Regions from separate parts of the Pectobacterium colocasium genome, predicted to be linked through region 2. Evidence: predicted binding sites of a transcription regulator. Region 2 holds the regulator's gene; each other region holds the start of a gene.
The links. Region 2 encodes Fur, which represses iron uptake genes when iron is present. Its sites were predicted from a motif close to ATAATAATGAGAACNACTATCAA; they were not measured.
Positions count from the first base shown of each region.

Region 1: a site for Fur is predicted at 3,139-3,161, ahead of LCF41_RS02595 (isochorismate synthase). Genes of this name have one in related genera too.
Region 3: a site for Fur is predicted at 7,117-7,139, ahead of LCF41_RS07730 (TonB-dependent siderophore receptor). Genes of this name have one in related genera too.

Region 1 covers NZ_CP084032.1:551,359-561,639, reverse strand. Annotated here, with positions in the region: gene LCF41_RS02605 (isochorismatase) at 1-55, opposite strand, end outside; gene LCF41_RS02600 ((2,3-dihydroxybenzoyl)adenylate synthase) at 82-1,710, opposite strand; gene LCF41_RS02595 (isochorismate synthase) at 1,707-2,903, opposite strand; gene LCF41_RS02590 (MFS transporter) at 3,235-4,497, shown strand; gene LCF41_RS02585 (TonB-dependent receptor domain-containing protein) at 4,586-6,532, shown strand; gene LCF41_RS02580 (4'-phosphopantetheinyl transferase family protein) at 6,584-7,300, opposite strand; gene LCF41_RS02575 (NupC/NupG family nucleoside CNT transporter) at 7,482-8,759, opposite strand; gene LCF41_RS02570 (TatD family hydrolase) at 9,075-9,872, opposite strand; gene LCF41_RS02565 (CsbD family protein) at 9,987-10,175, opposite strand.
Region 2 covers NZ_CP084032.1:1,425,323-1,435,603, reverse strand. Annotated here, with positions in the region: gene pgm (phosphoglucomutase (alpha-D-glucose-1,6-bisphosphate-dependent)) at 1-33, opposite strand, end outside; gene seqA (replication initiation negative regulator SeqA) at 81-620, opposite strand; gene ybfF (esterase) at 929-1,696, shown strand; gene ybfE (LexA regulated protein) at 1,988-2,269, shown strand; gene LCF41_RS06340 (methyl-accepting chemotaxis protein) at 2,393-4,066, opposite strand; gene fldA (flavodoxin FldA) at 4,955-5,482, shown strand; gene fur (ferric iron uptake transcriptional regulator) at 5,812-6,261, shown strand; gene glnS (glutamine--tRNA ligase) at 6,325-7,983, opposite strand; gene nagE (N-acetylglucosamine-specific PTS transporter subunit IIBC) at 8,140-9,636, opposite strand; gene nagB (glucosamine-6-phosphate deaminase) at 9,996-10,281, shown strand, end outside.
Region 3 covers NZ_CP084032.1:1,731,517-1,741,797, reverse strand. Annotated here, with positions in the region: gene LCF41_RS07760 (LuxR family transcriptional regulator) at 1-420, shown strand, start outside; gene LCF41_RS07755 (ABC transporter ATP-binding protein) at 435-2,207, opposite strand; gene LCF41_RS07750 (ABC transporter ATP-binding protein) at 2,207-4,045, opposite strand; gene LCF41_RS07745 (helix-turn-helix transcriptional regulator) at 4,277-5,245, shown strand; gene LCF41_RS07740 (hypothetical protein) at 5,358-5,780, shown strand; gene LCF41_RS07735 (MFS transporter) at 5,777-7,054, shown strand; gene LCF41_RS07730 (TonB-dependent siderophore receptor) at 7,234-9,243, shown strand; gene LCF41_RS07725 (CDP-diacylglycerol diphosphatase) at 9,476-10,234, shown strand.

The sequences.
Region 1 (10,281 bases), 870 kb from region 2:
CCGGGAAATCCTGTGCGCACGGCAGGGGATAAGAAGCAATAGAAGGGATTGCCATCACAAAATCCTTATTTGTTTTGAATACTACGTTCGGTTTTGAGTGCTAAGTTGGGTCTGGATGCGCTGACGGAGTGATTTCTTATCAATCTTGCCGACCGGCGTAACGGGCAAGGTGTCGATCATCTCGAAGCGGTCCGGCAGTTTGAATTCAGCAATACCCTGATTGCGAAGATATTTTCTCAACGTAATGGCTTTCAGCGAGGGATCGCTGACCACCAGAAAAGCGCAGCTCTTCTCGCCCATAACCGGATCGGGCATGGACACCAGCGCGGCATGAAGAATGCCATCATGCTTGAGCAACAGGTTTTCGATCTCTTCAGCGGCAATCTTTTCACCACCGCGGTTAATCTGATCTTTTTCCCGTCCGACCACGCGCAAATAGCCGTCTTCGGTCATCTGCACCACATCGCCCGAGTGGTAAAACCCTTCACTGTCGAAGGCGCGAGCGTTGTGTTCCGGACTGCGGTAATAGCCACGGAAGGTATACGGGCCGCGCGTCGCCAGCAGCCCCGCCTCGCCTCTCGGCACCGGATTACCGTCGATATCCAGCACCTTCACTTCATCGTCCGGGCTCATCGGGTAGCCCTGTGTCGTGAAGATATGCTCGTCGCTGTCGTCCAGCCGGGTGTAGTTCACCAGCCCTTCCGCCATGCCGAGCACCTGCTGTAGCTGGCAGCCCAGTACCGCCGGAATACGACGTGCGACGGTTTCACTCAGCTTCGCCCCGCCAACCTGCAAGATTTTCAGGCTACGCAGCGCGCCACCAAACTGTTCGGCCGCCTGGATCCACAATGCGGCAGCGGGCGGCACCAGCGAGGTAATATCGATCTGGTGGCGTTCGATCAGCGGGAAACAGGTCATCGCCCCTGGATCGGGCGCCAGCACGACGCGTCCACCGGCATAAAACACGCCGAGCGAACCGGGTGAACTTAACGGGAAGTTATGCGGTGCGGGCAAGGCGCACAGGTAGCGGGTTTGTGGCGTCAGCTCACAGATTTCCACGCTGCGGCGCACGCTGTAGTAGTAATCATCGTGGGTGCGGGGAATCAGCTTCGGCGTACCGGTACTGCCGCCAGAAAGCTGGAAGAAGGCAACCTGCCCTGACGCGGAAGGCTGATACTGGCTGGCTGAAGTGCACGGTTGCAACCAGCCTGACAGACTGTGCCCCAGCGGACTGTCGCCGAGCATCACCACCGTTTGCAGGCGGGGAACCTGCGTCTGTAGCCGATCCAGAAACTCGCCGTTGCCAAACAGCGGGTGTTCGGCCGAGGCGATCAGTAAGCGCGGTTCGATCTGCGTGGCGTATGACAGCAATTCCAGCTTGTTGTGGCTGAACAGCGCGTTAACTGGCGCGACGCCCATTTTCAGCAATGCAAAAAAGGTCAGGTAAAATTCAGCCACGTTCGGCAACTGCACCAATGCCGTGTCACCACAGCGCAGGCCGCTTTCCGTCAGGCGCGATGCCAGCGCGGAAGATTGCCGATCCAGCTCGCGATAGCTCCACTGGCGCTCGCCGCACACCACCGCAACGGCATCAGGTTGCGTCGTCAAATGGCGTTCCCAGGCATCCGTTAACGGCAAGCCGACCCAGTACCCTTTGTCGCGGTAACGCTGCGCCAGTTCCTCTGGCCAGGGCGTAAATTCAATGCTCATAGTCCATCCACACCAGAGTTAAGCCCAAACGCATTCAGCATCGTGTTTAATTTGGCGGCAGTTTCAGCCCATTCCTCCTCGGGGACTGACGCCTCAACAATGCCCGCACCGGCAAACAGGCGGACGTTATTGTTTTTGATGGTGCCGCAGCGAATCGCTATCGCCCATTCGCCATCGCCGTTGGCATCACACCAGCCGACAATGCCGCTGAATACGCCGCGATCGTGCGGTTCCAGTTCGGCGATCAGCTGGCGCGCGTCCTGCGTGGGGAAGCCGCACAGCGCGGGGGTAGGATGCAGTTGGCAGGCCACCTGAAGCGCCGTCATCTCTGGGTTCACCAGTTCACCGCTAATGGCGGTAGACAAGTGCCACATGGAGGCGGTGTGCATCAGCGCAGGCGCCGATGGCACCGTTAATGACGAGCAAAGCGGCATCAGACGTTGACGAATGTCATCCACCACCAGCTTGTGCTCGTGCTTGTCTTTGCTGGAATTCAGCAAGCGCTGGCTATTCAGGTAATCCAGATGTTCATCGTTCATCCGTCGTGCCGATCCCGCCAACGGGTTGGAAACAATGACGTTGCCCTGCTTACGCAGCAGCAGTTCCGGGCTAGCACCCAGTAAGATGGAACCATCAGGCAGCGGCAGCGAGAAGTGATAGCCACCCGCGTTCTGCACCATCAGGTTGTTGAGGATCGTTTGCGCCTTAACCGGACCCGTCAGCTCAATGTCCAGAATGCGTGACAGTACCGCTTTGCTCAGTTCACCGCGGCGGAAGCGCTCAACGGCCTCCGCCACGATAGACTTGAACTGACCTTTGTCTGGAACGCTGTTCAGCGTGAGAGCAGCAGGTGCTGCCGCCGTCTGCTTACGAGCACGACTGACGAGTTCAGATTTCGTCGTAACGGTATAATTATCAGGGATATAGAGACTAGAGGGTTGTGTGGTATCAAAAGGAATCGCCCCCACCACAATAGGCAGCGACTGCCCTGCCTGACGCGCCCGCTGGAACGCCTGCGCGATTGCAGAACTCAGCCCATCATTGTGCGAATCTGGAACGCAAACAGGGGACGAAATACGTTCAAATAAGCCGGAAGTCGAAAGGCTACGGTGTTCCGATGCATATAAAAAAGCGGTCTGTTCCGAATAAGTTAGCCCGCTAAATGTTTCAGCTTCTGTAATCAGTGTATCCACAAGGCAGCTCCTGCGCTCGCAAATTAAATACCAATGATTATTAAAATCATTATCATTTATATCAAGCGCAGTTAAATTACACTGAAGTAACGTGTTCGGTCAATCCTTCCACAGAATGCTTATTCACGCCCACTAAATAGGGGTTATATTGATGTTAATCAATTTTTTTGGGCATCTTTCATAACGGTTAATGATTAGCAATAGGAATGTATTGATTATAAAACCCACATCACAGATGATAATGAAAATACTTATCATTCATTGTCAGGAAAATTAAGCTGCGCTAGACTGCGCGAATATTTTACTAACTGTGTCTAAATGTGAGCCCGTCATGGATGAAAGCATGTACCGCCAGCACACCCGACCCGTTGTGCATCTGGCGCTGCTCATCAACATGCTTTCCCTCGGCAGCCTGATGATGGTGATGCCGTTAGGTCCCGATTTCATCAGCGCACTTTCCATGGATGCCAAGAACATCGGCTACATTAGCGGTGGCGCAACGTTTGCCTCCGCCATTGTCGGTTTCCTCGCCGCCCCTTATCTGGACAGATTTAACCGTAAACATGCTCTGATCGTTCTGCTGACGCTGCGCTTCAGCCTGACGGCGGCCTGCATGTTTGCCACCAGCCAAACCCATCTTTTAGTGCTGTTTATTCTGGCAGGTTGCGTCGCCGGACCGGCCTCTGGCGTGTTGATGGCTGCGGTTGTCGATATCGTGCCGGCCAACGAGCGCGGAAAGCAGTTGGCCTACGTCGGTATGAGTTTTTCACTCGCGGCCATTATCATCATGCCGCTGTCGCTGGAGTTAGCTCACCGCATTAACTGGCAAGCGCCGTTTTATATTTTCGGCCTCGGCGGCCTGCTGCTGGCGCTGTTAGTGCTGTGGCTCTTTCCTTCCATGCCGCCGACGCACCGATCTCAACCAAGCGCATCTCCCAGCACAGTACCCACTTCCGTATTGCACGATCTGCTGGCCTCCCCACTTTTCCTGTTGGGGCTGACGGTGGTTTCGCTACAAATGTTCGGCCATTTCCTGCTGATTCCCCATTTTTCCAACTACTTTCAGTTCAATCTGGCGTTCCCGCGGGATGATATTTCCCTGCTTTATCTCTGCGGCGGGCTGGCCAGTATGGTGACCATGCAGCTGTGCGGCAACCTGCTGGATCGAGGGTATGCCAGCCGGACGATCGTGGTGACGACGCTACTGCTGGCCGTTGTGATCCTCTGTGGTTTCGTTTTGCCTTTTTCGCTTTCCCTGTATCTGGTGTTCACCCTGTTCATGGCGCTCAGCGCAGCCCGCTCCAGCAGCACGCTGGCAATTACCGCCGGCATTCCGCTGCCGCATCAGCGCGCCGCGTTTATGTCCTATCAGGGCACTGCGGCCAACGTGGCATCAGGGCTTGCCAGCGTTGCCTCTGCCGCTTATCTGAGCACCTCCGTTGAAGGAAAAATTGATGGGTTCTCACAGCTCGCCGTCGCCAGCGCCGTATTTGCGCTGGCCGCCATGCTGCTAACGATGCGCCTGATTCCACTGCTGGCTGAACGCGGCCGGGAGATGGCTTCACAGCAGCCTGCCCAGACAATAGGGCAATAAACCGATCGATGTGGTCGGTAATACATGCAACACAGCACGCAATTTATTTATGGGGATGTTTTTTCCACTCTTTGATGGGGTCTTTGACATGCAGCTAAAACCGGAAAGTCGTTTTTCATATCATCATTTCCCACACAGCAAGGTGTATCGCGCCCTGCTGGTGACCGGGTTACTGGCACTGCCTGCACTTACACAGGCAGAAAACGCGGCAGATGAAAAAATCGTCGTGACAGCAACACAGACGAAGCACACCACGCTGAGCGCCCCCGCCAGCGTTTCTGTCATCACTCGTTCCGAGCTGGAAAAGATGTCGGTGAATAACGTTTCCGACGCGGTGAAAAAGCTGCCGGGCATTAACATCAATCCGTCATCAACCTATGGCCGTAACGAGATCAAGATCCGTGGCATGCGGGCAGACTACACGCTACTGCTGGTGAATGGTCGTCGAGTTAACTCACGTGAGGCGTTAACCAGCGACTACGCCAACGATTTTGATCTTACTTCACTCCCCGTATCCGCCATCGATCGTATTGAGGTGATCCGTGGCCCCATGTCATCCCTGTACGGAGCCGACGCGCTGGGCGGTGTAGTAAACGTAATTCTGCGCCAACCGGGGGAGAAAGCAACGGGTGAGATCGGCTATAACTTTGAAGCACCGACCGAAGGTTCCGGCGGCGACCATAACCGCCTAAACGGCTACGTCAGCGGCCCATTGATAGACAATACGCTGCTGGGCAGTCTGATTATTGATGGTGGCAAACGTGATGCCTGGCGTACAGAGCTCTCGAAAAACCCCAACACCGATGCGCGAGAAGAGCGTAAAAATACCAATCTATTAGGTAGCTTGACCTGGCTGATTGATGAACAGCAGAGTCTGGATTTTGATGCTACCTATGTCAAAGACGATCGTGACGTATATTGGAATGTGCGTAACGTAGCAAGACGTAATATACAGAAACTGGATCGTTTAGGACTTGGCTTGACGCACAACGGCAGTTGGGAAAATGTCGATACGCGACTGCGTTACTACTATGAAAATGTCAATCTGATGGATAACTCTGAGCTGAAAGGTGGCAGAGCAGATATCAGTCAGGATAACCACACTATAGACGGCCAGGTTTCTGGCTATCTGGGCGATCATCTGCTGACTGGCGGTGGTGAATACCTGCTGACATCATTAAAACATAGCATGTACCTACAAAATGGTGGGATCGATGTCAGCCAAGGCGCACTTTTCTTACAAGACGAATTTAAACTTGGCGATCTGGCATTAACCTTCGGAGGTCGTGTCGACCAGCATGAGGTCTACGGAACAGAATTTAGCCCTCGTGCCTATGCAACGTATAGTTTGACCGATAACTGGGTGATAAAAGGCGGTGTCAGCAAAGCCTATAAAGCCCCAACACTTTCGCAGTCGGTCAAAGGTTATGCTTTAGCCTCCTGTCAGGGAACATGCTTTATCCTTGGGAACCCTGACCTTAAGCCAGAGACAGCCATAAGTTATGAGTTAGGTACCGCCTACGAGGCTGAGCGATTTGGCGCAGGAGTCACATTATTTGATAATGACATCAAGGATATGATTCAAACCAATTCGCTAACACGAACCTATGAAAACGTGAATAAAGCACGAATTCAGGGGATTGAAACCTCATTCTGGATCGATCTGACAGAGGATCTGAACTGGACCACCAACTGGACCATCGTCGATGCCGAAGACCGCACCACCAGAAAGCGTCTGAAACAAACGCCGAAAAATACGGTTAACACGCAGTTGAACTGGCAGGCGCTGGATAATCTCTCGACCTACATATCCTATCAGTACGCGGGCAACCAATATCTGCGTGATAAAGAAGTACTTAGAACCAGAGGCTTTAATACCGTAGATATCGGTGCGACCTACACGCCAGTTAAAAACGTGGACCTGAAACTGGGTGTCACTAACCTGACCAACGAAAAACGGGACTACGTTGCCACCAACAACGACTACTTCCTGTCTGGACGTACGGTATACGGCGGCGTGAGCTATAAGTTCTGATGCCGATACGTGCTAATCAATAATGCTGAGCCCGCGAATTCGCGGGCTTTTTTAGCAACAGATAAACGTGGTGACGTCGTACTCTCTCAGCAGATACGCGCCTTTAAAGCGGCGTCCGGCATAAAACGTCGGCGTCAGATCGGTAAGCAGTTCCAGCTCGAACTCGCGTTTGGTGATATCCAACGCCACCAGCCTGGCATCCAGAAAATCAAAGTAGTGCCGCACCTGCGGGTAAAGCGCCTTGAACAGGCTTTCTTTAGCCGAGAAGCTTACCGTCAGCAAACAGCAGAACGATTCATCACGTTCCTGAAACCACTGGTATTCCTCATCACCGATGATGCCGGGCCACAGCGATTGCGCACGTTCATCGGACATGAATCCTTCGATATCAACCCCCACGCACGATAGCGTATCGCTACGCAAATGGGCAGCACAGAGTACACTGTCTTTATTATGGCTCAGCGACCCAGCAATATTTTCCGGCCACTGCGGTGAACGATCTTCCCCACTGCACAGCACAAACTCAGGGTGACCCAGTTTATTCAATACCTGTCTGGCAAGATAACGCCCGGCCAGAAACTCGGCGCGCCGTTTCGGCACAGCGCGCGCTAGCGCGTCAGGTAAAGGGATATTCGACGCAGCAAACAGCGCGTCGTCATAGGCAGACAAATGGAAATGGCAGCGAGCAGTAATACCTGGGTAGGTGGCACCGTCCGTTGCCCGTGGAAAAGTAATCCATTCAACATCATCAATAAAAGCAGAAAGCATGTCACTCCACTCAGGCAAGCATATCGCACCTGCATTCGGTAAACACTGCGTAGGCCACGCTTAATCCCTGATTATTGCAGGGATATAAACGAACAATGGGCGACTTTCGCCGCCCATCATCTCGCTACGGCAATAATGTCTGGTTACATGACAGGGCCCGGAAACGACGTAGTCACAAGGACTACAGAGCCAAAAAGAACCCTGCGATGCAGGCGCTCATCAGGTTAGAAAGCGTACCTGCCGCGACCGCTTTCAAACCAAAGCGGGCAATATCCTGACGCCGAGTCGGTGCCATACTGCCCAAACCTCCAATAAGGATAGCAATAGACGAAAGGTTAGCAAAGCCACAGAGCGCGAACGAAATCACAGCTTTGGTATGATCCGACAGAACCTGCAAACCCGCAGCAGCAACCACGTCATCCGCTTTCAGATACTGACTGAAATTCATGTAAGCCACGAATTCATTAACAATCAGTTTTTGCCCAATGAACGACCCCGCAACGGTGGCTTCATTCCACGGAATCCCTATCAGGAACGCAACAGGGGCGAAACACCAGCCGAGGATCAGTTCCAGCGACAGCTGCGGGTAGTCAAACCAGCCGCCGATCCCACCCAGAATACCGTTCAACACGGCGATCAAGGCGATAAACGCCAACAGCATCGCACCTACATTCAGCGCCAGCTGCATACCGGAAGCCGCGCCGCTTGCCGCCGCATCAATAACGTTAGCCGGGCGATCGTCTTCATCAACAAACCCAACCATCTTGTCATGGTCGTGCGTTTTTTCCGTTTCCGGCACCATCAGTTTGGCAAACAGCAACCCGCCAGGCGCCGCCATGAAGGATGCCGCTATCAGGTATTCCAGCGGTACACCCATCTGGGCATAACCCGCCATCACCGCACCCGCAATAGAGGCCAACCCGCCACACATCACCGCAAACAGCTCTGACTGCGTCATGTTGGCGATATACGGGCGAACCACCAACGGCGCTTCCGTTTGGCCGACAAAGATGTTAGCCGTTGCCGAGAGCGATTCAGTCCGGGAGGTTCCCAACAGTTTCTGCAATCCGCCACCCAGTACCTTGATGACCAACTGCATGATACCCATGTAGTAAAGCACGGCGATAAGGGAAGAGAAAAAGACGATAATCGGCAATACGCGCAGTGCGAAAACGAATCCGCCGCCGCCAAATACTTCGAACATTTTGTCGGAGACCAGACCGCCAAACATGAACGAAACACCTTGATTTCCGTAGGCGATAACGTTTGCTACACCGCCCGTCATGCCCTCCAGAATCTTGCGCCCGATGGGGACATACAGCACCAAAGCACCAATACCGATCTGAAGAATGAAAGCACCAACGACGGTGCGCAATCTGATAGCTTTACGGTTATTGGACAACATAACCGCGCACAGTATCAGAACAATCATGCCGATGAGACTCATAACGAGTTGCATGTGCAGTTCCCTATAACGCGTGAAAAAAAGTGAGAGCATAAAAAATCATATCGCCAGAACGGTAAGCACGCTCTGGCGAGCTGATTATAAAGACAGGCTCGTGAAGGTCGCTAACTTATGTCACAAATACATACAACATCGAACAGTCAAAAACACCAAAAGGTGATCTTAATCACAATTTTATGGTTAGTATATGAAATCAGAATGACTGTTTTGCCAGTTGTTACACAGAAATAAGAGAAAAACGGAAGCAAACCGCTCTCCGCGTAAGGAAAGCATCGTTGCGGAATAGCGAGTATCGTAACGGTAGCCGTGTTAGGCCAACATGAGCCGTCCAAACAACCGATGCGAATTCTGCCAGAGCGCCTCCGCAATCTCTTCAGGTGGCTCTGCGCGTAGATCACACAGCGAGTTAAACGCACACGAAATGCGCTCGGGTCGGTTTGGCTGCCCCTGATAGCCACTCATCGGCATATCGGGTGCATCGGTTTCCAGCAGCAGCCGATCTAACGGCAGTTGCGCAATCGCCTGGCGCGTTTTATTCGCCCTGTCATAGGTAATGGTTCCTCCGACGCCGATATAATAACCCAGCCGGATAAAGGCTTGCGCCTGCGCCAGACTCCCGGCAAACCCGTGGACCACACCGGTACGTGGCACGTCAATTCGGCGGAGTAATTGCGCCAACCTGTCGTGGCTACGCCGCGAATGCAGGATGGTCGGGAGATCGTATTTTTTCGCCAGCCGAAGCTGAGCCTCAAGGAAGGTAAGCTGCCGCTCGAACTGCGGTTCCGGCATATAGAGATCCAATCCAATCTCACCCACCGCCACCAGCCTGGAGGACAACTGGCGCAGTTCGTCTTCCAGACGAAGCAAGTCGCTCTCCTGATGTTCGGCAATATAAAGTGGGTGCAGACCAAGTGCAGCGTAAAGCGGTGAATAAGTGCGAGCAAGCGTCAACACGCGCTCAAAATACTGAGAAGCCACAGCAGGAATAATGATGCGTTCAACCCCGGCGTCTTGCGCCAGACGTAAACTTTCCGGTGCGGCATCGTAAAAAAGGGGGAAATCGAAATGACAGTGGGTGTCGATAAAACGGTATCGTTCAGAAGGCACGTCGTTTCTCTCCGTCAAGATTAGGCCCGTCAAGATGAGGCGACCTAATCTACGAGCAAGCCATACCCTGCCAAAGCCTCATGGCAGAACAGAACGTGTCGTCGCGGCAACGCCTCAGTGTAACGTGGTTTTCTCTGAGCATACCTCTTCGTGCGCTTTTCCGTAACCCTCTTGCACGACACCGGACAAGTAATCGTTGCTCCCTTCCAGCCAGGCACAGTCGCTGTCAAACCAATCGGCCCACAGCGCCAGAAAATTCCCTTTCCACTGTTTCCATTTGCCAACAACGATATCGCTATTCATCATAAACCTCCTGATAAACTGTCGAAATGCAGCAAATACGCGGGGCGTATCAGTAAAAGATAGTCTGCCAGTAGAAGATAGTGCGTCACTAGAAAATAGTGTGCCG
Region 2 (10,281 bases):
GGTAGGCTGTCCGGCCCTTGGGTGATTAGCCATTGGCGTTTCTCCCTAACGCTGTCGTTAGATAAATGGTTAATAAATAATTAGATGGTTCCGCACACTTTCTCTGTCAGTTCCGCTGGGAACTGCATCGTCAGCATGATGTGCTCAACCATGCTACGTTTACGACCGGTATTCGTGTTGGTAATCACCCAGTATGGCGTACCCGGAATATGTTTGGGCTTTGTGTGTGTGCCATGCTGAAGCAATGTTTGTTGGTCACCCGCGAAATAGACCCGCGTGCGGCCATGAAGAGATTCTGTCGCGGCAGCAAACTCCTGCGGCGATAAGTTATACAGCGTGGACAGAACCAGCATAAAGCGGTTGATGGCCTTATTCTGTTCAGCGTATTCATCCGACAGCAGCAGCTCACGCAGGGTGCGAACCCGATCGCGCGGGCTCGGCGCAGAGGCAGGCTGAGACGCTGCCGTTGTTGCAACAGCCTCTACCGCTGGCGTGGTAACAGGCTGCCCAGCGGTAAATTTCAGCATGCGCCGTAAAATATCCGATGCGCTTTCACCAATATGTTGTGTGTGGCTGGCAATATAGCGATAAAGCTCTTCGTCGACTTCAATAGTTTTCATCTTTATCCAGTGCTGTTTTTACCCAAAATCATGCAAATTACAGAGGTGTTTCCCTTCTGCAACCCGGCACTATGGGTAGATGACTCAAATCAAAAGGATTATACAGGCGTTCAAATATTATCGAACAGCGGCATAGTGGGACAATAGCAAAAGTCAGACTATGCCCCAATGTCTTTCACATCCATTCAAATGGCTATACGAGTCCCTTCAGCGACAATATTGTTCTAACGTCATGATATGTTCTAAAGCCATAATTCGTTCTAAAGTCATGATACCCTAAGCCCATGTCTCTCTGAATGAACTTCACCATGAAATTGAATCATCGTTGGCAAAATGCGCACCAACCCACAGATAAACTCCCTGTCGTCCTGATTCATGGCCTGTTTGGCACGCTGGATAACCTTGGCGTATTAGGCAGAGATTTGCAAAACACGCACGATATTCTGCAAATCGATTTACGCAATCACGGTTTGTCGCCACGCTCACCGCAAATGAATTATCCTGCGATGGCGCAAGATGTGCTGACACTGCTGAATGACCTGAGCATCGAACGTGCTATCGTTATTGGCCATTCAATGGGCGGGAAAGTCGCGATGGCACTCAGTGCGCTCATTCCCGAACGGTTGGACAAACTGGTCGCGATTGATATCGCACCGGTGGATTACCAGGTACGCCGTCACGACAGTATTTTCGCTGCACTACGCGCCGTCACGGAAGCCGGACTGACCTCACGCGCAGAAGCCGCCGCCTTAATGCGTCAGCACATAGAGGAAGAAGGTGTCATTCAATTTTTGCTGAAATCCTTCCAACAGGGTGAGTGGCGTTTTAACGTGCCGGTGTTGTGGGATGAATACGAAAACATCGTTGGCTGGCAGGATGTTCCCGTCTGGCAAGGTCCTATCCTGTTCATTCGCGGCGGCGATTCGCCTTATCTGGACGATCGCTACCGAGATTCGCTGCTGCGTCAGTTCCCAGCGGCACGCGCGCATGTCATCAGCGGAGCGGGTCACTGGGTTCACTCAGAAAAACCCGATGCGGTTTTACGCGCTATCCACCGTTTTCTGGACACGAATTAACCAGACAACACTGCCACTGGCGGATTCATGATAACGGCGTCAGTTAACCGTTGTCGCCGCCAGTGCGGCTAGGGTATGATTGTGCCCGCAGTAGAGGGACGGCTGATTCAGCCACAAGCATTGTAACCACTTCATCAAAATGCACGCATAACTTCCCGACATGTTTCACTGATAGCAAACCGCATTCTGGCAACCTCTGTTGCAGGGTGAGAATCGGTATCGCTTTTATCTGTAGAACAAGACAGGCAGCACCGTGTATTTTGGTCCGAATACCTTGCAGTATCATTACTTATGGCAAAAGAACAAACGGATCGCACCACCCTGGATCTGTTCGCAGACGAGCGTCGTCCGGGCCGCCCCAAGACCAACCCGCTCTCGCGTGACGAACAACTAAGAATTAACAAGCGTAACCAGCTACGTCGCGATAAAGTTCGTGGCTTGCGCCGTGTTGAATTAAAGATTAACAGCGACGCTGTTGATATCCTGAACAGCCTTGCTGAAGAGCGGAATATTAGCCGCAGTGAATTGATTGAAGAGATGCTGCTGGCGCAGTTAGCAGAACAACAGTCCTGATTGACGTAATACGATATTCACATCTTGTGCGGCGCCATTTCTGACGCCGCTTGAACATTCACCCGAAATTAAACAGCACTCTCTTTTCTGACTCACATACTGTTTTTCTGATGAAAACCCGCGTCAGAATTTTTCCCAGTTGTCGTTGCTGGGTGGCAACGCTTTAGCTGCAGCGGCACGTGGCGCAACCGCGTGCGCTTTCTGCACCGGCTTTGCTGCGACTTGCAGCGCTGACTGCGTGTCAGACAGCTGGAACAGCGACACCGTCTGGTTCAACAACGCCGCCTGCTCTTCCAGCGACAAGGCTGCCGACGAGGCCTGTTCAACCAACGCGGCGTTTTGCTGCGTTACGCTGTCCATTTCCGCCACGGCCTGACCAACCTGTGCAATGCCTTTGCTCTGCTCTTCCGATGCCGACGCAATTTCACCCATAATATCTGTCACGTTGGTCACCGCACGGACGATATCCTGCATGGTGTCACCGGCATCGCTAACCAGATTAGAACCTGTATCGACACAGCGGACAGACTCAGAAATCAGCCCTTCGATCTCTTTCGCGGCCTGCGCACTGCGCTGTGCCAGACTGCGTACTTCTCCCGCTACCACGGCGAATCCACGCCCCTGCTCACCTGCACGCGCAGCTTCTACCGCCGCGTTCAACGCCAGAATGTTGGTCTGGAAGGCGATACCGTTAATCACAGTAGTGATTTCTGCGATTTTTCTCGAACTGCCAGAGATTTCCGCCATGGTTTTCACTACGTTCTCAACGATTTCACCGCCCTTCTTCGCCGTAGTTGAGGCTTGTAACGCCAGTTGGCTAGCGTGGTTGGCGTTTTCAGCGTTCTGTTTCACCGTTGCCGTCAGTTGCTCCATGCTTGCCGCGGTTTCTTCCAACGCGGAAGCCTGCTCTTCGGTACGTGAAGACAGATCGTTGTTGCCCGCAGCAATTTCAGAAGCGCCCTGATAGATGGAATCCGTGCTGTTTCTGATCGTGCTAACCGTGCTGGCCAGACTCCCCTGCATTTCACGCAGCAGTGGGAACAGGCGACCGACGCAGTTATTGCCGAAGTCCAGAATTGGCTTGCCCAGATGACCGGAAGCAATCACGCTAAAGTGATAGCGCAGGTCATTTAATGGACGAACCAGACACACCACGAGGTAACGGTCTGTCAGGAACAGCATGATCAGACCGATCACCAATCCGCTCAGCAAAATGTTCTGTCCAATCGTAGTGATTTGTTCAAAACGCACGCCAGCCGCAGCGAATTTCTCTGCGCTGGCGTTACTGAATGCGGATAAGGATGCGCCGAATTGGCGGCTCAATGGCGGCACAACATTCTTGGCCTGATTTTGATAATCATCCAACGCATTGGCAACGGCCTTTTGGTAAAGCGGCTCAACACCCTGAGTAACCAGATTGTTCCAGTCACGACTAACAGCCTGTACCAGCGCGGCATCCAGACCTGCATGATCGATAGCGTTAAACGCCACCAAATCAGACTTCAGTTTATCCAGCGCGACGAGGGCGGAAGCCTGTTCTTTATCTGCGGTAGCATTATCGCCGCTGCGGCGAGCGTCAACGGCACGCGCCAGACGGGTTACCATACGGAAGTATTGATCGTTGCCCTGGTTGATAAAGTTCATGTTCTGAACCAGCAAGGTGCTGGTTTTCGAGGTCGCTGTCATCTCTTTAAAAGAGAACATGGTATATATCGATACGCCACCCCAAAGGACACAAAAAATGCCCAGAACCCATAGCATAGCGGTTCTGATGGCAATATTTTTTATAAGTCTCATAGCTCACTCCAAATCAGGAAAATGGTTAAAAAGATTTTTATCGCTAATCAACCGATATGAATCAGAAAATTCACACCATGAAACAGGTCACTTCTCCCTAGCGTTCACATTTCACCGAGTTGAAAACTCAAAAACCACGCTAACTCATCGGCTAAACACAGAGAATATTTAGCGTTCTTGCTATATTTATTAATATAATTTTTCATATTGAGAATACATTTATCTATTTTTATCGATATAAGTATTTTAATCAGATAGTTATCATAAAAATCGCTATCGCTTGCGCCTCATATGCGTTGGCATCGCCATGCGGTTAGTCGGCAAAAAACCACGCCGGTTTTTTATTTAATCATTTAAAATCAAAAAGATAAAACATTTTCCTTTCGTCTTTTCATCAAGCCATCCGTAAATGGTTATAATTCTTATCTCCATTCATTAGGAATATTCCCGAGAAATGTTACGGGCTTTTAATTCAACAAAAACATTATCTTTTGTATGCATTTTAATTCTCATGAATAGTAACGTACCGTGAGGTGACTTTTATTTCTCACAAAAAGAAGTCTGCTTTTAATTACAATTGGAATTAGTCGTAAAAATAAAAAACACATTCATAAAAAATGAAACAACGTTACAGATAAATATCCGCGAAGAGATTAAGGAAATGTGCATTTAATCCCAGACGATAACATAATCCCTATTCATTATGGGGAATTTAGCACCCACAGAGATGCGTTTCGTTTCTTTTACTGCCCTCCACATTGCATACGCCTTTGATTTACGCCTCCTTACCGATACGAGTTTCTCCTGATGTGAGTGTCTGTTATTATTAACAGATAAGTGGGTGAAACATTACACCATACCATTAGGAATCAAGAGGTTATTCAATTCATGGCACTCATCGGAATATTCTTTGGCAGTGATACTGGTAACACTGAAAACATCGCCAAAACGATCCAACAGCAGTTAGGCACCAACGTTGCTGATGTTCATGACATCGCCAAAAGCAGCAAAGAAGACCTCGACGGTTTTGATATCCTGCTGCTGGGTATTCCCACCTGGTATTACGGTGAAGCTCAATGTGATTGGGATGACTTCTTCCCTTCGCTGGAAGAAATTGATTTCACAGGAAAACTGGTTGCCCTGTTTGGCTGCGGCGATCAGGAAGACTATGCGGAATACTTCTGCGATGCCATGGGCACCATTCGTGACATTATTGAGCCTCGCGGCGCGACGATTGTCGGCCACTGGTCAACAGAGGGCTATTACTTTGAAGCCTCTAAAGGGCTCGCCGACGACAATCACTTCATCGGTCTGGCTATTGATGAAGACCGTCAACCTGAATTGACCAGCGAACGCGTCACCGCGTGGGTCAAACAGATCAGTGATGAACTGAGCCTGAAAGAACTGGTTGGCTAAGCCACGTTGGCTCTGATAGTCCCTATCAGAGCCAAAACAACATTGATAGGCAAAACCTTTCATAATAATTGATACATTTTTTTAACTTCTATCCGTAAACCTGTACAATAATCCCATCGGTTTTATACGTGCTTCACCATTTCCTCATTCACCAACAACGGATTGCGTTGGATACCAGTAGTGTGAATGGGGACAATATTGTTAACATTCCCTTGTTTTCATTTTGTATGTGCGGTTCTATAATTGGGACGCTATTACATTTTTTGCGCCGACCGATGTCATAGGCTAGGCAGCCTCCATTGATAAGTAAGCAACAGGACTAAACCCGCATGACTGACAACAATATCGCATTAAAGAAGGCCGGCCTGAAAGTCACTCTTCCAAGATTGAAAATTCTGGAAGTGTTACAGGATCCTGTCTGTCACCACGTCAGTGCGGAAGATTTATATAAGAGATTGATTGATATGGGCGAAGAGATTGGTCTTGCTACCGTCTATCGCGTACTCAACCAGTTTGATGATGCGGGCATCGTCACTCGTCATAACTTCGAAGGGGGTAAATCCGTCTTTGAACTGACACAGCAGCATCATCACGATCACTTAATTTGCCTCGACTGTGGCAAAGTCATTGAATTCCGCGATGAATCTATCGAAGCACGCCAACGCGAGATCGCAGAAAGACACGGCATTAAACTGACCAACCACAGTTTGTATCTCTACGGGCATTGCAGTGAAGGGGATTGCCGCGAGGATGAAACCCTGCACGAATCGACACGATAAATCGACCGCATAAAAAAATAAAACCGCCGAGGCGGTTTTATTTTTGTCTTCTTACCGGTGGCGTTAGCCTACCCAGGTATCACGCAGTCCAACCGTACGGTTAAACACCAGATGTTCCGCACTGGAGTAAACTCGGTCAGCACAGAAATAGCCTTCACGCTCAAACTGATACGCTTTCTCTGCTTCTGCCTGCGCCAGACTCGCTTCCACAAAACCTTGCGTAATTTTCAGTGAGTCTGGATTAATCGTCGACAGGAAGTCTTCCGCCGCACCCGGGTTTGCCACACTGAACAGACGATCGTACAAGCGGAATTCTGCTGGTACCGCGTGTGCCGCAGAAACCCAGTGAATCACGCCTTTCACTTTACGGCCATCAGCCGGATCTTTGCTCAGCGTTTCCGCATCATAGCTACAGTAAATCGTGGTGATAGTACCCTGCTCGTCTTTTTCAATGCGATCGGCTTTGATCACATAGGCATTACGCAGACGAACTTCTTTACCCAACACCAAGCGCTTGTACTGTTTGTTAGCTTCTTCACGGAAATCTGCGCGATCGATATAAACCTCACGGCTAAATGCTACCTGACGTGATCCCATTTCCGGCTTGTTCGGATGGTTTGGCATCGCGACAAATTCTTCGTGCCCAGCTGGCAGATTCTCGATCACCACTTTGACCGGATCCAGCACCGCCATCGCACGCGGGGCGTGTTCATTCAGATCGTCGCGGATACAGGATTCAAGCGCGGCCATCTCCACGTTGTTATCCTGCTTCGTCACGCCGATGCGCACGCAGAATTCACGGATAGAAGACGCACTATAACCACGGCGACGCAGACCAGAGATCGTCGGCATACGTGGATCGTCCCATCCTTCAACGACATTTTCCGCAACCAGCTGATTCAGCTTACGCTTGGACATAATCGCGTATTCGAGATTGAGGCGAGAGAACTCGTACTGACGCGGATGGCAAGGAATCGTGATGTTATCCAACACCCAGTCATACAGGCGACGGTTATCCTGGAATTCCAGCGTACACAGTGAATGCGTGATCCCTTCCAGCGCATCGGAAATGCAGTGGGTGAAGTCATACATCGGGTAGATGCACCACTTGTTGCCCGTCTGGTGGTGGTCGGCAAATTTAATACGATACAGCACTGGATCGCGCATCACGATAAAGGACGATGCCATATCGATTTTTGCACGCAGGCAGGCCGTGCCTTCCGCAAACCCACCGTTGCGCATTTTTTCAAACAGCGTCAGGTTTTCTTGCACGGTACGGTCGCGGTAAGGGCTGTTTTTGCCTGGTGCCGTCAACGTACCACGGTATTCACGGATCTGCTCGGGCGTCAGTTCATCAACGTAAGCCAGCCCTTTACCGATCAGCTCAACCGCATACGCATGCAGTTGATCGAAGTAATCAGAAGAATAGCGAACGTCACCGCTCCATGAAAAACCCAGCCACTCGACGTCACGTTTGATCGACTCAACGTACTCGATATCTTCTTTTACCGGGTTGGTGTCGTCAAAACGCAGGTTGCATTGCCCCTGGTAGTCACGCGCGATACCAAAATTCAGGCAAATAGACTTGGCATGCCCAATATGCAGATAGCCGTTCGGCTCTGGCGGGAAACGCGTCTGAATATGGTCATGCTTACCGGACGCCAGATCTTCATCGATAATCTGACGGATAAAGTTGGTTGGGCGGGCTTCAGCCTCACTCATTCTTCATTCCTCAATGCTAAAACGACGTATAACCGACAATGATCCAACAAGCTACGCTGGGAAACAACCGTTAGTTTCATTTAATTATTCATAACGAAAAAAAAGGGCGAGATTACTATCTCGCCCTATCAATTTCATCAGCATAGCGCCGTTATGTTACGCCTTACTCTGCTCCGCTTTCAGTGCGGTTGCTATCGATTCGGCCTGTGTACCCACAACAATCTGTACACTTTGTTTATTCAGACGAATCACGCCCGCCGCACCAAGACGCTTCGCCTGAGCATCGTCAACCAGAGAAGAATCAGCCACATTCAAACGCAAGCGTGTGATACAGGCATCAATGCCGATCAGGTTGGCTTTACCGCCCAGTGCCTGCAAGTAACCCCGCGCCAGTGCCGCTGCATCGCCTGATTTCTCGCTCGCAGTCGCGGTACTCACATCATATCCATCAGCTTCGCTACCGCTCACGGCCAGTTCACGCCCCGGCGTTAACAGATTGAAGCGCGTAATGGTAAAGCGGAACACCACATAGTAAATGACGAAGAATGCCAGTCCCTGAACAAGCAGCATGTACCACTGGGTGGCCAACGGATTACGCGAGGACAGCACCATATCCACCAGACCAGCACTGAATCCAAAACCGGCAATCCAATGCATACTGGCCGCGATAAAGACGGAAAAACCCGTCAGCAGCGCATGCAGGAAATACAGCACCGGTGCCACAAACATGAATGAGAACTCCAGCGGCTCGGTGATCCCGGTGAAGAAGGAGGCAAATGCCGCTGCCAACATGATCCCTGCCACTTTGCTTTTGTTCTCAGGGCGGGCGCAGTGATAAATCGCCAGCGCCGCTCCCGGCAGGCCGAACATCATAATCGGGAAGAAGCCCGCCTGATAACGTCCGGTGATCCCCACTACGGCTTTGCCTGAATCAATAGATTGCTGGCCAGCCAGGAAGTTAGGAATATCGTTGATGCCCGCGACATCGAACCAGAACACCGAGTTCAGCGCGTGGTGCAACCCAACAGGAATCAGTAAGCGGTTAAAGAAGGCATAAACCCCGGCACCAACCGATCCCAACTGTTGGATATGTTCACCGAACGACACCAGCGCGTTGTAAATCACTGGCCAGACGTACATTAAAATGAACGCCACCAGAATCATCAGGAAAGAAACCAGAATCGGGACCAAACGGCGTCCGCTGAAGAACGACAGCGCCTTAGGCAGTTCAACCTGACTAAAGCGGTTATACAGTTCGGCCGACATCACACCAACCAGAATCCCGATGAACTGGTTTTCAATCTTGCCAAACGCAGCGGGCACCTGTTCAACAGGGATCCGTTGGATCATGGCGACAACGGCCGGTGAACACAGCGTGGTCAGCACCAGATAGCCGACAAAGCCGGTCAATGCCGCCGCACCGTCTTTATCTTTCGACATACCGTACGCGACACCGACGGCAAACAACACCGCCATATGCCCGATAATGGCTTCGCCCGATTTAATGAGGAGCGCGGCCAGCGCGTTCTCGCTTCCCCAGCCAACCGGATCAATCCAGTAACCTATCCCCATCAGGATAGCGGCAGCAGGCAGCGTCGCGACAGGCACCATCAATGCCCGACCGACTTTTTGTAAATAGCTCAGAGTACTCACTTTTCCCTCTCTTACCTTTGCGAGGTAAATGAAATGTTGTGGGGCAAACAAACCTGCCAATAAATTTCACTGCCGAAGAGCGTCGCCGTCGAAAAACTGCATTGTCGAGAAAACATGGCAGCGGTGGCTCCTAGGGGGAGTGTAAGAAAAATAATTCGCTACACAAATTAAACCCCATAATTATGTGATAAAAATCACCAAAAAACTGCATATTAAAAGTTTATACCTGAATAAAACCCCAACTTATTTCAAGATTAAAAAAAACGGAGTAGACTAATTTTAATGCATAGACAAAACGCGCAGCTGGCGCGATTGACGCAATAACGCAATTTATTCCACTTAAAACCAGGAGAGCGCTGATGAGACTTATTCCCTTAACTACCGCCGCCGACGTCGGAAAATGGGCCGCCCGCCACATCGTTGAGAAGATTAACGCTTTCAACCCCAGCGCAGAGCGCCCTTTTATTCTTGGGCTACCGACAGGCAGCTCACCGTTGGAGGCCTACAAATCGCTGGTCGCCATGCACCAGGCTGGCCTGGTGAGCTTCAAACACGTTGTCACCTTCAATATGGATGAATACGTCGGTCTGCCGACCGACCACCCAGAAAGCTATCATACCTTCATGCATCAGAATTTTTTCAATC
Region 3 (10,281 bases), 310 kb from region 2:
GTTAATGGCTATACCTTTGTCTTGCATGACAACAATAATAATCTGGCAGCGCTATCGATTATGTTTGAAGAGTACTCGCCAACGGATATAGAAAGTATTGTTGAGGAAAACAAAGACAAACTGCAAATGCTGCTCATTACCATTCATGAGAAAATCACCACGCTTTACAAAGAGATGACGCAAAGTCATCAGAGCAGAAAACAAAGCGACAAAGAGATTTTCTCCCAGCGCGAAAACGAAATTCTGTACTGGGCCAGCATGGGCAAAACCTACCCGGAAATTGCGCTGATTCTGGATATCAAAATCAGCACCGTAAAATTCCATATTGGCAATGTGGTAAAAAAACTTGGCGTGTTGAATGCCAAACACGCAATAAGACTCGGCGTAGAATTACAGCTCATCAAACCTGAACCGTTATAATCATCCAGTCTATTTCAATTTAGTGAGATAGACTGCTGCGCGTTCCACAGCGCGCGATAACGGCCTTCAGCATGCAATAATTCGCTGTGCGTTCCCTGCAGGGAAATCCCCCCATTCTCGACAACCAGAATTCGATGTGCGCCCACAATTGTCGATAGCCGATGGGCAATGACAATAACCGTCTTGTCCTGAACCAGCCGGTCAATCGCCCGCTGTACAGCGAGCTCGCTTTCGGTATCCAACGCCGCCGTCGGTTCGTCCAGAATCACAATCGGCGCGTCCTTCAATAAGGCTCGCGCAATCGAAATACGCTGCCGTTCGCCGCCGGATAATCTGCCGCCAATATCGCCCAGCCGTGTTTGCCATCCCTGCGGCAGCCGCTGAATAAAATCCAGACACTGGGCAGCCTCGGCAGCCCGCTCGACCTCTGCGTCGCTGGCATCCGGACGCGCCATCCGAATGTTTGCCAGCACTGAATCATCAAACAGGTAGACATCCTGAAACACCACGGAAATCAGCCGATTTACTTCACGCGTTGGAATGTGGCGAATATCCACGCCCCCGATACACACGCGTCCGTGTTGCGGATCCGCATGGCGCATGAGCAGTCGCGTTATCGTCGTTTTCCCCGAGCCCGACGGCCCAACCAACGCCGTCATCCCCTTCTCCGGCAGTATGATGTTCACCCCATCAAGCACCGCCTCAGCCTCATTGGCATAGCGAAAACTCACCTGCTCGAACGTAACCGCATACGTCAGCGGCACGTCGACAGGTCGATGCACAGGCAGCGGTTCAATCGCCAGCAGATCGTCAATGCGGCGCAGCGCCGTATTAATCAATTCCAGCACGGCCGTATAGCTGACAAACGTCGCCAGCGGTTCAGAGAAGCGAACCACAATCACCATCATCGCGGCGACGATGGCTATATCCCACGCGCCCACCACAACGCCGCTGATACCCAGAATCAGTACGCCCTGAAGACCTAACTCCACGACGCTGGCAACCACCGCACCGGGTTTGGCACCGCTGCGGTGAGCTGACGTTTGTATCTGCTGCAGATGCTGAAAACACTGGCGCAGCGCCGATGTACGTTCAGCCTGCTGACAGCTGGTTCTCAGGACGGCGAGCCCCTGCACATATTCCACAATATCGGCGCTGGTTTGCTGATTCGCCTCCGCCAGCGCCTGCATCGTGCGCGCAAATGCCGGTCGCCGCCAGCGATACAGCAGCGCGATGGCGGGAAAGATCAGCAACAGACTCACGCCCAATCGCCACTCCACCGTCAGCATGACGAGCGCTATCACAACGGGCGTCACGATAGCCAACAGCAGTTGGTTTATTATCGCCAACATATAGTTCAGGTTCTCATCCACGCTGCCCAGCAGCAGCGCGTTGATATCCCCCGCTCGCGCGGACTGAAGCGTGGTTAGCGGCATACTCCGCAGCTGTTCTCCCAGACGCATACGCAGTTCATGGGTTGCCGCCGCAAGCTGCCCGCGATATTCAAACCCTTGGCCATACCAGCGCAGCGCCAGCGTCAACAGGCTAAGAAATGTCATCAGTACCAGCCACATCGCTATCTCGCGGGAAGCCGCCGCGTGGGTGAACGCCGACAGCAGCGGAAACAGGCACGCCAGCGCTAACCCCTGCGCAACAGCCGCTGCCAGCAGGCTTAAGCAACACCGACGGAACAGCCGAGATTGTGAACCCGTCACCCGCTCCAATTGACGATACGTGTGCCACCATGCGGATAACTGCGTCGTTATGACGGTATGGTTTTTGTTCATCACGCGCGATCTCCTGACTGCCCGTTGCTCGACGATGTGCTGCACGGTGCGTTGCCTAGCGCCCAGTTCTGCGCCTGCTCATAGTGTCGCCACAGTTCGCTATAGTGACCTTGCGCCGCTAGCAGCACGTCATGACGACCCGATTCGCTCAGCCGTCCACGGTCGAAGACCACGATCTGGTCAGCATCGCGGATCGTCGACAGACGGTGCGCCACCATGATGACCGTTTTACCCCGCATCAGGATGCCAAGCGCCGCCAACAGCGCTGCCTCGTTTTCCGGGTCGGCAAACGCCGTCGGTTCGTCCAGCACCAGAATCGGCCGGTTGTGCAACAGCGCCCGCGCGATGGCGATACGCTGGCGCTGTCCGCCGGACAGGAACTGGCCGCGCTCACCCGCCAGCGTGTCGTAACCCTGCGGCAACGCCATGATAAAATCGTGCGCCTGTGCCGCCGTCGCGGCGGCAATCACCTCTTCCATGCTTTTTTCCGGCAAGCCGAGCCGGATGTTATTAGCGATGGTGTCCGCAAACAGGAAGGATTCCTGAAAAACAAACGACACCTGCTGCATGAGCGTGTCGGTTTTCATCTGCCGGATATCAACGCCGCCAATCAAAATGCGTCCGGCCGTCACATCCCAAAAGCGGGGAATGAGCCGTGCCACGGAGGTTTTCCCTGCGCCAGATGCCCCTACCAGCGCCGTAACCGATCCGGCTGGCACCTGAAAACTAACGTCCTCCAGTACCCAGTCACTCGCGTGCTGGTCGTAGCGGAAACTCACCTGTTCAAAGCTCACGCTGGTATCGGCAGGCAAAGCATCGCTTTCCGTTTCCGGCAGCGGCGATAGCGCCAGCACGTCCTGAATCCGGCTGATACTCAATCGGGTTTTCGCTACCATATGGTTCAGCGCCATCATCGGCATAACGGCTTCTGCCATGCCATTACCGAGCAGCAGCACCGCGACCCACAGGCTGAAGTCCAGCTCGCCGGCGCAATAGAAACCGTACGCCACCCAGCACAGCACCAGCAGCGTGGGAAGCGGGTTAAGCACCGCGAAGGAGAAACGTGCCGAGAACCCCGCCTGCTGATACCAGCGCGTAAGCACGTCCAGATAATTTTCCAGCGCCTGCTGGTAGCGCCCAAACGTTGACGCGCCGGTATCGAAGGTGCGCACCACCGGCATCGCCTGCACAAATTCGATCACGGCGGTACTGACTTCTTCCCGCGCGTGGTTATAGCGCTGGTTCATCTCACCGGCATTGCGCATCGCCAGCCTCAGCACCACGGCACCGATGACCAGCACGAGCAAGGCGGCCAGTGCCAAACGCCAGTCCAGCCAGAACAGTAACGCTCCCGTGCACAGCGGTGCCACAAAGGCGCGGGCATAGAGAGGCGTGCTGTCCGCTACAAACAAGTGAAGCGCTTTGACATCATCCTGAACGATCTTCGCCAGCGAACCGGTGCCCAGACGCTGCACCTCGCCCAGCGGGATCCGCGCCAGCTGTTCCGCCAGCGCGCTGCGAATCTGATTTTCCAGCCGAAACGCGGCGTAGTGAGACTGATTAAACGCCAGCAGACGCAGCAGATAGCCGGCGCACAGGCACAGCAACGCTCCGACCATCGTCAACAGCGGCCATGACGCGGGTTGCACGAGCAACTGTTGGATACTCCACGCCAGAAAAAGCAGAAATGCGATGCCAGCCAGAACCGACAGCCCCGACAGGCACATCGCCAGACGAATTTGCCCTCTTACGGGGTGCATAATGTGCCAGGCTCGGTTATGTGGCGTAGAAGGCGGCGTGGAAGCGGATGAACCGCCCTCAACAGCGGAATGTGGCATAGTTGTTCTCTTTTCTCCTTCCCGCACAGTCGCTTACCCGTAACGCAAGCAAATCAACTCGACGGCGGCAATAAAGTCAGGAATAATAACTATTCTCAATTGTGTATCTACCCGATTCGAGCCGATTTCTACCCGAATCGGTACGGGTTACCGTCATCAACTTCGGTGCGATGATCGTCCAATTACCGGATCGTTCGATGTTCGCAACCCGTCTCTTCAGGAGTCTGTCCATTGAATGCCTCCCCACTGAAAGCCACCAGCGAGCCTGAAGTCACCATTTCGAATTTGATCGCTGAACTGCACGTCATGCGGCCGGATACCGGTGCGGACTGTAGCCTGCTGCGCGCTACGCTTCAGGAAGGGCTGGATATTCTGGTGTGGCGCGGACAGTTCCGACAGCCCACTACCATGCATTTGCATGACGACTGGGGACGCATCAATTTTTCCTGTTCGTTGCAAGGAGATTCGCAATTTGCACTGAAAGGCGATCGTGGACGGGAACACGTGCTGAAGCAAGGATCGGGTTGTATTAGCTATACCCCAGACTGTCAGGGTACGTCATCCTACTCCGGGCAGTTTGAAAGCGTCACGGTGTCGCTGAGCCCTGAGCTACTGGCTAACTGGGTGCCGGATCTCACCGGTAACCTGCAACAGCAGTTGGATTCCGGCCGGCTCTGTACCCGCTGCGACTGCAATGCCGAAATGCGGGCAACCGCGCAGGTGTTAAGCCACGCGCTGTCCAGCCTGACGCACCCGCAGCAGGCCGGTGAAAACCGCCATGCGCCGCTGTGGTTGCTGGGACAAAGCATGATTCTGGTGAGTCTCGCCGTCGCCGGACATGCCGACGCGGTTCCCCCGCAGGACACGCTCAGCCTGGCCGATCGCCAAAAGCTGCTGCGTGCCAAAGATCTGCTGCTGGCGGATCTGTCACAGGCTCCTACTATCGCCATGCTCTCCAGAGAAACCGGATTAAGCGTACTAAAGCTGAAACGCGGATTTCGCCAGCTCTTCAATAACAGCATCTATGGGTTATTTCAGGCCGAACGTATGCACGAAGCGCGGCGTCGGCTGTTTGTCACGGGCGCGCCCGTCATGGTGGTCGCCACCGATCTGGGCTATGCCAACGCCAGCCACTTTAGTGCCGCCTTCCAAAAGCAGTTCGGCGTCACGCCTTCTGCTTTCAAGCGCCTGAACATTTAGCTGAAAACCAACGTCCCGTTCATCCCGATACGGGTACAAATAGACTGGATTCGGGTAGCGCCGTAACAGCGAATGATTATCATTTTCTCCATAATAAGCCGGAGAAACCGCTATGCCCGATTCCATTGCAACGCCACATCCTTTCCTTGATACAGACGCCTGGCCGGTGGTCTTCTTACACATGCCGGAACAGGTGCCCGACGAGGAATCCGCGGGTTATATGGCGCAGATCGCTCAACTGTATGCCGCGCAAGAACGCTTTGTTCTCTGTATGACAGGTGCCGACCTGCCCCATCGCTCCCCTGTTTTTATGAATGCTTATCTTCAGTGGACGCGCGATAACGTCAGCCTGCAACAGCAATACTGTGCGGGTGCGATTCGCATCGAAAACGACGAAGCCAAAAGGCAAAAGTACGTGAAATGGGCAGAGAACTGGACGCAGTCTGGGCAGGCGCCGTATGCCTATTTTGTCGTCGCCACCTCGCTTGAAGCACAGGCGCTGGCGATAATGCTGCTGGATCGCGACAAACCATGACGCACAACCCGATGACACGCTATCTGCCCTATTGGTGCTTCTACCTCCATCAAGGCATGATCACCGCAGTCATTATGCAAGGCGTGGCGGGCTATTTTCGCCACGCAGGGTTGGATCTTGCGCAGCTAAGCTGGCTGTCACTGACCTTTCTGCCGTGGATTGCTAAATGCCTGTGGGCACCGTGGGGTGAGCGTCACGCGCTTCCTCTGCGCGGCAATCCCTATTTAGGCAGTCTGGTGCTGCTCCAGATCGCGATGGCGGCAACGCTGGTCATGATTGGCGTCATCTCCCCTGAGCACTCTGTCCTGACTATCATCATGGCGCTGATGCTGCTGGCATTGCTCTCCGCCAGCCACGATATCTATGCCGACGGAATCACAATTTGCACCACCAACGCCGCCAGTCGCGCGCTGGCGAATACCGCACAGGTCGGCGGTAGCTATCTGGGTATTCTGTTCGGCTCTTATGCATTCCTGAGTATTGCGGAACAGGCAGGATGGCGAGGTGGCTTCTTCGCGCTGGCGGGGCTATCGCTGTTGATGCTCATTCTGCCGCTGCGCTATATCCAGCAGTCCCCTATCCAGCACAGCCAGACGTTGGATCATCAGAGTCCGGCTCGTCAGAGTCAGCAAGCCGCACGCCCGACGCTAAATCGTCTGACGCTTAAGGCGCTCTGGCCGGTAGTAGCCTTCACGGCCATTTTCTATCTGGCGATGCGCGGCATGATGGCGCTACAGACCGTCATGCTGATCGATAGGCAGCTTAGCCTAAGCCAATTGGGCATCGTCATGACGGTGTACAGCACCGTCGTGAGCGGCGTAGGGATTGTGATCGCCAATGTCCTGATTCGACGTATGGGCGCACTGCGCTGTCTGCTGCCCGTCATGGTCGTGCACGCTCTGCTCGCCATTATGCTGGCCGTCGGCTATCCGCTGTTTACGCTGAACGGCTGGATCGTGCTCTTTGGCGTGGTCAATCTGGCCGCCGCCGTCGGGTTTGTCACGCTATACAACGTCCTGATGGGATTAGTCAGACCGCATCAGCCCGCTTCCGATTATGCGCTGTTCCAATCGACCGATGCGGCTGTCGCCATGACCGTGTCGATTGCTGCGCTTCAGTTAGCCCATCACACAAATTACCAGACCACGCTGGGCGTGCTGGCCTGCTTCGCCGTCGCCAGCCTGTGGCCCGCCAAACGGCTATCTGTGCGGCTTTCTCGCGCGTTTTCAGAGGGAATTACTCCCGCTACAGCAAGCCAGCTGGGGCAGGATTAAGGCAGGAAAATGCGCAAGAAGTTTGCTGTATTCGGGTTGAAATAGACCCGATACGGGTAGCTCAAAAAATGCAAACGATTATCATTTAGCTTTCATCATTCTCTGTCTTACGCGCTTTTCATCTCTTGATGAAAACCGTTGTCTTTGACATCGATTTTAGTCTTTTCAGGGATTTAATAATGAAAATAATGCGTCTTTATCCGCTTGCCTTAACCGGCATATTTCTCTCTTCCTGCGCCTTTGCCGCTCAGGACGATACACTCGTTGTCTCCGCCAGCAAACAATCCCCCTATTCCGCCTCGGCCAACAACGTCTCTTCCACCATCGTGACGGCACCGGAACTGAAAGATGCTGGCGTCACCAGTACCGACAAGTTAACCCGCGTGATGCCCGGTCTGAACCTCGGCAATAACGGCAGCCTACTGTTCCCCTCGATCTCACTGCGCGGCGTGTCTTCCGCACAGGATTTCTACAGCCCGGCAGTGACAGTCTACGTGGACGGCATCCCCCAGCTCGCCACCAATACCGTGCAGGCCCTCTCCGATGTAGAAAGCATCGAAATGCTGCGCGGTCCGCAAGGGACGTTGTACGGTAAAAGCGCGCAGGGCGGCATTATCAATATCGTCACTCAGCAGCCCGACAGCACACCGCGTGGCTATGTCGAAGGCGGCGTCGCCAGCCGCGACGGCTATCACGGCAAAATCAACCTCAGCGGCCCCATTCAGGATGGCCTGCTGTATGGCAGCGTCACGCTGCTGCGCCAGGTCGACTCAGGCGCGATGACCAACCCCGCGACGGGCAGCGACAACCTCGGCGGGACAAAGTCCAGCGTCGGAAATCTTCGACTGCGACTGGCTCCCGAGGGTCAACCGTGGGAAACCAGTCTGGCACTAACGGAAGACTGCACGCGCGCCACACAGGATACCTATCTGCCGTTTGGCGATGCTAAAAACCGGACGCTGGAGATCGCCGCTGGCTCCCCCGATCCTAAACTGCGCCGCTGCACCCATAGCAAGTCGCTGAGCGGAAAATACACCACCGATAACTGGATTTTTAGCCTGATCGGCGCATGGCAGCAGCAGAATTACGACCGCACCTTCCCGAACGGTACGCTGATTGCCGACATGCCGGAACGCTGGAATCAGGACGTGCAGGAACTGCGTGCCGCGACACACGGTGCAGGCCGCACGGTGGACATGGTGTTCGGCCTTTACCGACAGAACACGCGTGAAAAACTCGATCTGACCTACAGCATGGCAGGATCTCCGTTTATGCAGAGCAATGCCAACACGTCAACGGAGACGTTAGCCGCTTACAGCGATCTGACCTGGCATCTGACCGACCGTATCGATTTGGGCGGCGGGCTGCGCGTGTCGCACGATAAAGCCGAAACCCGTTATCACCAGCAGTTCTCCGGCATGAACGTGGGCGACCGCAATAGCGTTGATGACGATCAGGTACTGGGACAACTCTCCGCCAGCTATCTGCTGAATAATGATTGGCGTGTCTATACCCGCGTTGCGCAGGGCTACAAGCCAACGGGCTTTAACTACTCACCTGCAGCCGGCACACAGGCCATTCCGTACAACGCAGAGAAATCGATTAACTATGAAATCGGCTCGCGCTATCAGAGCGGCGATGTGCAGCTTCAGGGCGCCGTGTTCCATACTCACACGCGTGATATGCAGCTGTATTCCGGCCCGGTCGGTATGCAAACGCTCAGCAACGCAGGCAGCGCCGATGCCAGTGGCGTAGAAATGATGCTGAAGTGGCAGGTCGTTCCCAACTGGTCATGGGATATCAACGGCACCTATGTCCGCTCTGAATTTACCGGCGACAGTGAGAGCTATCAGGATAAACGCGTGCCCTTCGTCCCGCGCTACGGTGCTGGCACCAGCCTGAACGGACTGATTGATACCTCGTTCGGCGCGTTAATGCCACGTCTGGCCTTCAATGTGGTAGGGCCGCACTACTTCGACGGAGACAACGCGTTGCGTCAGGGCACCTATACCACGACCGACCTGCGCCTCAGTTGGCAGGCCACCGACCGGGTGAATATCGCTGGCTATGTGGATAACGTCTTCGACCGCCGCTACCGCACCTTTGGCTTTATGAGCGGCACATCGGGCTACGCGCAGGTCAATGAAGGCCGAACCGTTGGCGTGGACGTGCGGGTCGACTTGTTCTGATTCCTGTCGTTTTACCGCGGCCTTTTAATCACATTGCTGTGTTGGTTAAAAGGCCGCGTCATATGCCATTCCACCACCGTTCTCTCTTACAATCCGTTACCGATTAGCCTTTCTCCTTTCACCAAAGTCATATTAATGACATCGCCGCTGCCCCATAGTGGCTTATCACTGATTTATCATGCCCTGTTTTTCCCCGCTACTTAGTGCTTTCTGCGCCTGCCGGAGACCCGTCATGAAACGCAACACGATCTTGATCTTCACTGTTTCTGCCATCATTTTGCTCACGGCGGCCACGGCAATAGGGTGGAAGGTTAGTCGAGGAAACAGCAATGCACTGTGGGAGATCGTCAGCAAACAGTGCGTACCCAATCAGCAGCGCAGCGGCAATCCCGCGCCCTGTCTGGAAGTCAATCTGGCGGACGGCTACGTGCTTTTTGATGACAGAAACGGCCTCTATCACGACCTGTTGCTCCCAACGGATAAAATCAGCGGTATCGAAAGCGCTGATCTCTTGCAACAAAACATACCCAATTTCTTTATGCAGGCCTGGGACAGGCGTGGCCATCTTTCCCGCGAAGTGGGCAAGCCGATCAGAGATGACTATCTCTCACTGGCAATTAACTCACGCTACGGCCGCACGCAAAATCAGCTGCATATTCACATCGCCTGCCTGCGCCCGGAGGTTTATCAGACGTTGAACCAGCAGTTTCCAACGCTCTCTGCCGACTGGAAACCGCTGACGGTGAAAATTAACGGGCACGTCTATCTGGCAAAAACGCTCACGGCGAACGAATGGGCGCAAAGCGATCCGTTTAAAACGTTAGGTCGTTACGCCCAGCAGCGGAATGAGTCGATCGGTAAATACGGTCTTGCGATGGTCTCTACTCCGGCAGGTGAAAAGGTGCTGCTCGCCAGCGGCCTTGACGTGTTCAATATGAGCCTCGGTTCTGTGGAAGAAATTCAGGATTTTTCCTGTGCGCTGGCGAAATAGCCGCTGACTGCGTCAAACGGCAGGTTCAGAGGACTAAAAGTCTATAG